3 regions of the Solibacillus sp. genome follow, and region 2 is predicted to be linked to each of the others. Evidence: predicted binding sites of a transcription regulator. Region 2 holds the regulator's gene; each other region holds the start of a gene.
What was found. Region 2 encodes Rex, which represses fermentation and respiration genes when NADH is low (regulators of the CRP and FNR family bind a similar motif). Its sites were predicted from a motif close to TTGTGAAATATTTCACAA; they were not measured.
Positions count from the first base shown of each region.

Region 1 (3,216 bases), on a different contig from region 2:
GACATCGTGCTGTCAATCGGCATTCCTTAATAATTAAAGCGTTTTTTCGTCAGTAAAATTAAAAGGATTGCAGGCACTGTACATATAGTCATTCCTAAGAACGCCAAACCTGGCTCGATTTCATAAAGTGCGCCACCTAATAATGTCAGAATCGCTGCACTTAAACTCATTGCAAGTGCAGAATAAATCCCCTGTGCATTTGGAATCTGTTCCTGTGGTAAAGCTTTTGAAAGATAGCGGATAAAGGCATAATGAGCCATCGCAAACGACAGGGCGTGAAGTGCCTGAGATATGATAAACATCGGCATATTCGGAAATGCGTAAACTAGTATCCAGCGAATACTCGAGCCAATTGCCGCTATAAGCAATAATGAAGAAGGCTTCCATTTTGTTAGAATTGTATCGGCCTTATAAAAATAAAGAACTTCAAATATTACTGCAACATTTAAAATCATGCCGATATAAAACGGATTTACATTCAGATCCTGCAAATAAATATATCCATAGTTATAGTACGATGCGTGTGCCCCCTGAAGTAAAATGACGACAAACAATACGATGATAAAGCTTTTTACTTCAAATAGTCCTTTCATTGAGAGCGTTTTTCCGTTCTCTCTTACAGGCACTAAGCTTAAAACTTGAGGTGCAGGCATGAATTGAATGATGAGCAATGCCGCTAAACCTAAAATCATCATCCACAAAATCATTTGCTCCCCGTACATCCCGCTGATCATACTGATGATTAATACAGCGACGACAAACCCAAAAGATCCCAACGAACGCGCTTTCCCATAATGTATGGATCCATGTTGCATTAACGTGGAAGCACTGCTCTCAACAGCCGGTAATAATGCCGGGTAAAAAGCACTGAACAGCAATGTCATTAAAAATAAGCCGCTGAATGAATTAATCGGTATGTATAGCAGCGTCACAATTAGTGAACTTGCAGTAAAAAAGATCAGCACATTTTTGTTGCTCATCACTTTAGAAACAAACGGGAAAATAAACATCGTTGAGATGGCCCGTGCAACCAGTCCAAAGCCCATTATAATGCTCGCTTCCGAAACCGTAAGCCCTTTATCATTAATAAGCCAACCTGTCCAATATGGCAGGAAAATCCCCCATGTAATAAAGAACATAAAGAAGTTTTTTGCGAGCCAACGCTGATTATTCATAGTCTTCATCCTTTTTCGTTTTTATTAAGTTGAATATTAACATGAGAAATACTACAATAATGTGAGAAATCTCATATTTTACTGGAAGGAGTTGCTCTATAATTGAGAAAGTTACCAATAGATGAAAGTCTCTCATATATCGAACAATACCCGATTTCCCAATATTTTTCGTTTGATATTGTACCATTTATCCATGTGTATGAATTCGATAAAGGCGAATTTATTTTCCACGAGCATTCCATCCCTGACTATTTGTATTACATGGTTGAAGGGAAAGCTAAATTATATATTACCCATAAAAATGGGAAAATCTCGCTCATCGATTTTATTACCGCGCCAACATTCATGGGCGAAATGGAATTGTTAAATGCTGAACGCTATTCAAAAGGCATTCAAACTTTATCAAAGTCAGTATGTTTTGCGATTTCGATTCAGGAAGTGAAGGAAAAATTATTAGCAGATCCTGTTTTTCTGAAAATGCTCTGTCTTTTTTTAAGTCACAAAGCAACTACAGCAACAGCAAAATATACACAAAACCAGGCCTATTCGTTGGAAAACCGATTAGCCTCATTTATTCTACTATCCTCAGATCAACAATTCTATAAAGAAAAACATACAGAAGTCTGTGATTACTTAGGTGTATCCTATCGCCACCTGCTATTTGTCCTTGCACAATTCAGCGAAGCCGGCTATATCACGAAGCAAAATCGCGGGTATGTTCTGACTAATCGGCCTGAACTGGAAAAACTCGCAGCAGAAATTACGTATTAAAAAAAGACTGCGCTAAAATATTTTTAGCACAGTCTCTTGAACACTGAAAGATATTAAATAAACATACCAGCAATTGCAGCTGATAATAATGAAGCTAATGTACCTGCAGCAACTGCTTTAATTGCAAGTTGTGCAATCATCGTACGTTTTTGTGGTGCCATACCACCTAAACCGCCGATTAAAATACCCATTGAGCTTAAGTTTGCAAAACCACAAAGTGCAAACGAAATGATGATGGCTGTTTTATCAGAAAACTCGCCGATAATCGGACCAAAGTTAGAGTAGGCAACAAATTCATTTAATATTAATTTTTGACCGATAAATGAACCCGCACGCACTGCTTCATCCCAAGGAACACCGATTAAAAATGCCAATGGCGCAAAGACATAGCCTAATAAACCTTCAAGCGTAACATTATCAAAACCAAACAATCCTGTGATGCCGCCTAAAATACCGTTTAATAAAGCAATTAACGCGATGAAACTTAATAGCATTGCACCAACGTTTACAGCTAATTTCAATCCGTCAGATGCACCTGCTGCAGCCGCATCAATAACATTTGTCGCTTCAGAATTACGCTCTAATTTAAAGTCATCTTCATTCACTTCTTCTGTTTCAGGAATCATTAATTTTGCCATTACCAATCCTGCAGGAGCAGCCATGAAACTTGCCGCCAATAAGTATTCTAGCGGAACACCTAACAATGAATAACCGATTAATACAGAACCTGAAACTGATGCAAGTCCACCTGTCATAACCGCGAACATTTGCGATCTTGTCATTTTATTTAAAAATGGACGAATTACAAGCGGTGCTTCTGTTTGTCCAACGAAAATATTGGCTGCGGCATTTACAGATTCTGCTTTTGTCGTACCTAATACTTTCGACAAGAAACCACCAATAATCTTAATGACAAATTGCATAATCCCTAAGTAATAAAGGACAGAGATTAAAGATGAGAAGAAAATAATAATTGTTAATACGCTCATCGCGAATACAAACCCGACATTATCCGGATTCGCTAACCCGCCGAATACAAAATTAACTCCTTCATTCGCATAGCTAATTAACTTTTGCACGCCTGCAGAAAGATCCATTAGTTTTTCTCGACCATACGACCACTTTAGTACGATAAAAGCAAAGATTAACTGTACAATCAATCCTGCAATTATAATTCTCCACTGAATTGCTTTACGGTTATTCGATAACCCGATGGCAATCGCTACGATTCCCAGAATACCTATGATTCCCCATACGTAATCCATGTATG
Region 1 covers NZ_JBELZM010000002.1:146,585-149,800, reverse strand. The annotation lists gene ABS917_RS02845 (MFS transporter) at 27-1,175, opposite strand; gene yeiL (transcriptional regulator YeiL) at 1,278-1,946, shown strand; gene ABS917_RS02835 (NupC/NupG family nucleoside CNT transporter) at 2,000-3,211, opposite strand.
Region 1: yeiL (transcriptional regulator YeiL) is a predicted target of Rex. The motif match lies at 1,235-1,252, and genes of this name have one in related genera.

Region 2 (3,216 bases):
CCTACATTGAGCTTGCTTTAGGAATTGATATGGGCTCGGAAAATACCGAAGCAATTATGGGTGTCACAAAGGTAGCACCTATTATGATACTTGCTACTGTCTTTTTAGGACCGATTTTGGAAGAGCTTGTATTCCGCCGTGTCATTTTCGGATCTATTATACAAAACTATAATTTCTGGATTGCGAGCATAATTAGTGCAATTGTATTCGCTGCGATCCATATGGATTTTACGCATATTTTATTGTATACAATTTGCGGTATGATCTTCGCATTTTTATACCATAAAACAAAGCGTCTTCTCACACCGATTATCGCCCATATTCTATTGAATGGTTTCGTCACATTTATCCAAATGAATGCCGATAAGTTTCAAGTATAACTATTGCCCGCTATGTAAAATAGCGGGTTTTTTTAATACCCCATATATAGAAAACAAAAAAACGCTACCTCAATCGATAGCGTTATCTTAACTATTATTCATCTGTTCCATTTGCCTGCGCTGCATTTCAAGTAGCTCCTCTACTTGCAGTTCACGTTCACGTTCTTCTTCTGCCAATATGCGTTCTTTTTCAGCCACTTCATATTTTCGATAACCGAGACGTGCAATGACAATGCTCAATTCATATAAAACAAATAGCGGTATCGCAATAATGATATTCGATACTAGATCAGGCGGTGCCAGCAATACCGAAATTACGATTAATACGAAATATGCATATTTCCGAAATTTCACCATAAGCTTCGGATTGATGATTCCGAGACGTGAAAGAAACAATGTAACAACAGGCAATTGAAATAACACTGCAAAGGGTACAATTAACTTAATTAGAAATGAGAAGAATTCATTAATACCGATTGTTTGCGTAATATTCAAATCATTGGATAAATCCGTCATAAAGCGCATTATAAATGGAAATAGCACAAAATAAGCAAAGGCTATTCCCCCTATACACAGTACAAAAGCATACGGAATATATTTCAATGTTGCCTTACGTTCAGCCTCATGCAAACCAGGTGTTATAAACGCCCATAGCTGGTACAGCAATAATGGCGATACAATAACGGCAGCTACAATAAATGTAACTTGTAAATAAACGGTTAAAGGATCTGCCGGACTAAATGCGTTCATCGAAAAACTGGCAGCTAAATCACTGCGTTGAATGTATCGAATAAGTGGTTTCGCCGTATAGAAACCGATGAAAAGAGCCATCACGAAGAAAATCGCTACGAAAAATAGACGTTTTCTAAGCTCTTCCATATGTTCAACTACGGTTAATTCTCTTGAATTCATAGCAAGACATCCTTATTTTACTTAACTTCGTTTTTTTCGTTCTCTTTATGTTCAATCACTTTTTTCTTTGTATCGAAATCGTCATCGTCATCCGTCAAGCCTTTCGTAGCGCTACGGAATTCACGTAAAGTTGTCCCCATCGCACGACCTAATGATGGCAATTTTTTGGGTCCGAATATTAACAAAGCAATCAGTCCAATGATAATCAGGCTCACAGGTGTAATCGCATTTAGATGTACAATCACTATAGCCACCTCCTCTATTATTATGTATATTTTACATTAATTAACTAGAATTTGCTATTTATAGTAATGAACATTTTGTTACTTACCTGAGTTTCGTACTAAATACGTAAGTGCCTGTAATTCTACCGATAAATCAATGTTCATCACTTTGATTGTGTCGGGAACAGATAATCGTACTGGTGTGAAATTTAATATACCTTTTGCATTTATTTTAACGAGTCGGTCTGTCATCATTTGGGCTGAGCGGGATGAAACCGTCAATATTGCCAACTCCGCGCCAAATTCCTCATACATTTCCTCCAAACGATCCGGATGGAATACTGGAATATCACTAATCGTCGTTCCTTCCATCGGTGCCTTCGTATCAAATGCAACAACGATACGCGTGTTATGATTTTTTTGGAAGTTATATTTTAGTAAGCCATTCCCCAGATTCCCGACCCCTATTAATGCAACATTCATCGCCTCGTCCTGGTCCAGAGTTTGACGGAAAAATTCGAGTAAATACTGGACATCATATCCATATCCCTTTTTACCGAGTGCTCCAAAATAGGAAAAGTCACGTCGAATCGTAGCCGAATCTATTTTCATCGCATCACTTAATTCCTGTGAAGAAATACGCTTTTTACCTTCAGTTGCGAAGTTTTTCAAAAATCGATAATAAAGAGGAAGTCTTTTTGTTGTTGCTTGTGGAATTTTTACTTCTTGTTTCACACATTCTCCTCCTATGTACATTTGGAAATCTTTTTCAAATAATGCCTCCGTATAACCTGTCGAGGATGACCAACGTGATTTAATCACGTAGTTGGCGCCCAAGCGGTCTCACACGCATAACATGAACTCCACTCTTTGTGCAGAAGCAAGTTAATCTTACTAAACAAGGAGCGACAAGTAAAGTATCCATCGTTGCGTACAATGTTCGCATCCATTAAACTAAATAGGAGAAACTGAGGTGTAAACATGATTGTCTTACAAGTAAATCAATTATATAAATCCTTTATTACAGATGAAATATTAAGCGGTGTAAAACTAGAAGTACAGCACCGTGATCGTGTGGCATTAGTAGGACGAAACGGCGCCGGCAAGTCCACGCTATTAAAAATAATTGCCGGACAAATGAGCTATGACTCTGGTGAAATTATTATTCCAAAAGATATTCAAATCGGGTATTTAGAGCAGCATGCAGGCATCGACTCTGAACTTTCGATTTGGGACGAAATGATGACAATTTTCGCAAATCTGCAAAATCAGGAGCAAACGCTGCGTCACATTGAACAGCAAATGGCCGATCCTGCAATATATGAAGATAGAGAACAATATGCACGCATCATGGCAGAGTATGATCAGTTGCAGCATGATTTCAAAGATGCAGGCGGTTATCAGTATGAAGCCGATACCCGCTCTGTTTTACATGGGATGCAATTTTTCCCTGAAGATTATCAGAAGCCGATCCGCTCTTTATCCGGCGGACAACGGACACGACTAGCCCTCGCTAAGCTTCTTTTGTCTAAACCCGACCTTCTTATTTTAGATGAGCCGACCAACCATCTGGATATTGAAACACTGTCTTGGCTGGAAGGCTATTTAAAAGGTTATAATGGCGCGATTTTAATCGTTTCGCATGACCGTTATTTCTTAGATCAGGTCGTGTCGATTGTTTACGAAGTGTCTCGTACAAA
Region 2 covers NZ_JBELZM010000030.1:6,428-9,643, reverse strand. The annotation lists gene ABS917_RS18355 (CPBP family intramembrane glutamic endopeptidase) at 1-380, shown strand, start outside; gene tatC (twin-arginine translocase subunit TatC) at 468-1,292, opposite strand; gene tatA (twin-arginine translocase TatA/TatE family subunit) at 1,310-1,537, opposite strand; gene ABS917_RS18340 (redox-sensing transcriptional repressor Rex) at 1,616-2,251, opposite strand; gene ABS917_RS18335 (ABC-F family ATP-binding cassette domain-containing protein) at 2,498-3,216, shown strand, end outside.

Region 3 (3,216 bases), on a different contig from region 2:
GCCCCAACTGTAGCAATACCGTCTTTACGACCTAAAGAACCTAAAGTACCTGAATTAGTAAATTTGAATTCTTTCAAGTCAGCACCTTTAATTTGTGCAAAAATGTTGTAACCTGCAATTTCACCTTGCTGCCATGCTACTTGAGCAGTTGGCGCATAAGTTGGGCGGTCACCAGGATTTGGAATATGTGCTGATGCATCGCCAATAACAAATACTTCAGGATGTGAAGTAGATTGTAAGAAGTCATTGATTGTTGCTTTACCGCGATCTGCAGCTAAACCTGATTCAGCTACTAATGGAAGCGGAGCAACTCCACCTGTCCATACTAATGTGTTTGCAACGATCGGCTCACGGTCTTTTAATTGAATAACATTGCCTTCAACTCCAGTAACAGGTGTTGATGTAATGAATTCTACACCGCGCTTCGATAATGACTGAGTCGCACGATCGATTAAGTTTTCTGGGAATACCGGTAAGATTTTCGGACCTGCTTCAACTAGTTTGATTTTAAGATCTTCAAATTTAACACCGTATTTCGCAGCAACTTTAGGGAAGTGGTCAACGATTTCACCTACAAGCTCAACACCTGTTAAACCGCCACCGCCGATGACGATTGTAGCATCTGCTTCGTCTTTTGTTGTTGCATATGCTTTAATGCGTGCTTCGATATGCTCGCGAATTGCATTAGCTTCATCAACTGATTTTAATACGAAAGAGTTTTCTTCTAAGCCTGGGATTCCGAAGAAACCAGTTTGGCTACCTAAAGCAACAACTAATGTATCGTATTGTAATGTTTTGCCGTTTGAAAGTGACACATTTTTGCTTTCTACGTCAAAGCTGTTTACTTTTGCAATTTCCAAGTTGATGTCAAAACCTTTGAAAATCTTTTCAAGTGGTAATGAAACAGCACCTTCAGCAATTGTACCGCCAGCTAAACGGTGTAATTCAGTAATGATTTGATGTGTAGGGAATTGGTTTACAACTGTAATACGCGCTTCGTCTTTATTTAAATATTTACGAGCTGTTTGTGCTGCTAATACACCAGCAAATCCAGCACCTAAAATAACGATTTCTTTAGTTACCATATTAAAAATCCTCCAATAAGATTAGATTGTACAAATTATTTCATTTGTTTACGTTCAGATGCTACTTGTAAAAATGCATTAGCAAAACGTAATGCCCCTTGAACTTGTGGGTCTTTTAACATTTTTAATAAGCCGAAAACGCCTACTGTCTCATTGCTAACTTCAGCACGGTCTTTCGCTTCGATCGCTGTTTGTGCCAATGATTTAGCAGTACCAACAACTGGGCTGGCCATTTCTGTTACAGCAGCAACAGTATCATTTTTTAATGTTTCATCTGTTGCAACACTAGTAGCGAATTCATACGTTTTTGTTAATAATGTAGTCATCTCAGCCAATTTTGGTAAGTTATCTACTAAAGTAGTTAATGAAGCTTGTACCTCTGGCTTTAGTAACTGATCTAATACATCTAATTGCTCTTGTGTAACAGCCACTTTTTCTACCTGCTGATTATTCATTTCTGACATAATAACTCTCCTTTGCCATCACTTAATATTATTTTTTCGAAAATTTCATACCCGATTGTAAAAACTTTCACATACCATTCAATAAGCAACGATAGCACAAAGATTCGTTTGTTACAATTAGAAAACGGAAATAAAAGACCGAAAAACTTAATTCAAGAATATTCTGTAATTTTATTATTTAAAAAAATTTCGTTTTTATGTATTTAGCGTAATTTTGTGTATTTTATAATAAAAATTTCGCTTCATTATTTTTAATATTGAAAGTATTAAAACAGTTGTTTCTTATCTTTATTAAAGGTTAATTGGGTATTTATAATGATGGAAAACAAAAATTCTTTAGTAGTAAAAGTGTTTTACCCCCTTCCTTTTCCCCATCTTGTAATTTTTCTAAAAAACTTTCTCTTCAAACGGTTGATTTGACTCAATAGGAACCTCCACGTTGCTATGAAACGAAAAAGTGCGTACTTTTTTTAACTTTCAAGTAGATCCATAATAAAAAAGCAACGAAATACTTATTCAATTGGAGGAGCAATAAATGATAACTAGTTTACAGGATACAATCAAATTAAATAATGAGGTAGAAATGCCGGCACTGGGCCTTGGCGTCTTTCAGGTGGAAAACGATACAACGGCAGAAATTGTTAAAAATGCGATTGAGACAGGTTACCGTAGCATTGATACAGCCGCTATTTACGGTAACGAAGCTGGTGTTGGAGAGGGCATTAAATTAGCACTGGCTTCTACCGGTTTAAATAGAAAGGACTTATTCATCACTTCTAAAGTTTGGAACGCCGGTTTAAATTATGAGGAAACTATTTCAGCTTACGAAGAAAGCCTTGAAAAATTAGGACTGGATTATTTGGATCTATATTTAATCCACTGGCCGGGTAAAAATAAATTTGCCGAATCTTGGAATGCTTTAGAGAATCTGTATCTGGAAGGCAAAATCAGAGCAATCGGGGTTTGCAATTTCAATATCTCGCATCTGCAGGATTTATTGAAAGCTGCTCGTGTAACACCAGTCATTAACCAAGTAGAGTTTCACCCGCGTTTACAACAACAATCATTACGAGCGTTTTGTAAAGAACACAATATTCAGTTGGAGGCTTGGGCTCCATTAATGCAAGGCGGTCTACTTGATGATACAACGATTGCAAAAATTGCTGAAAAGTATGGAAAATCAAATTCTCAAGTTATTTTACGTTGGGATATTCAAAATGGGGTAATCACGATTCCTAAATCAGTTCGTAAAGAGCGGATGGCACAAAACGGCGACATTTTTGACTTTAGACTTACTGATGAAGAAATGCAGATAATTAATGCGATGAATTTAGATAAACGTGTCGGTCCAGATCCGGAAGCTTTTGATTTCTAGTTTAAATTGAAGATTTGAAAATTGCAGAGACGAAAAGCCTCAAGATCTTATTAACTTGAGGCTTTCGTTATTTATTAAGATAGCTTTTTCTCAGCAATATCATCATCTCGCTGCATAAGAAGAACTTCTTCACCATTCTCTTTTAATTTTTCAATGTGATTCTCGCCCCACGTGCAAAGTAAATTGAGCACCGGCTCCATCTCGTGTCCATATGGGGTTAAAGAATATTCAACTTTCGGTGGTACTTGGTTGTACACCTTACGATTAATTAAACCGCATTGCTCAAGCTCGC
Region 3 covers NZ_JBELZM010000011.1:68,528-71,743, reverse strand. The annotation lists gene ABS917_RS11990 (NAD(P)/FAD-dependent oxidoreductase) at 1-1,085, opposite strand, end outside; gene ABS917_RS11985 (helical membrane plugin domain-containing protein) at 1,121-1,549, opposite strand; gene ABS917_RS11980 (aldo/keto reductase) at 2,085-2,924, shown strand; gene ABS917_RS11975 (winged helix-turn-helix transcriptional regulator) at 2,999-3,216, opposite strand, start outside.
Region 3: ABS917_RS11985 (helical membrane plugin domain-containing protein) is a predicted target of Rex. The motif match lies at 1,605-1,622, and genes of this name have one in related genera.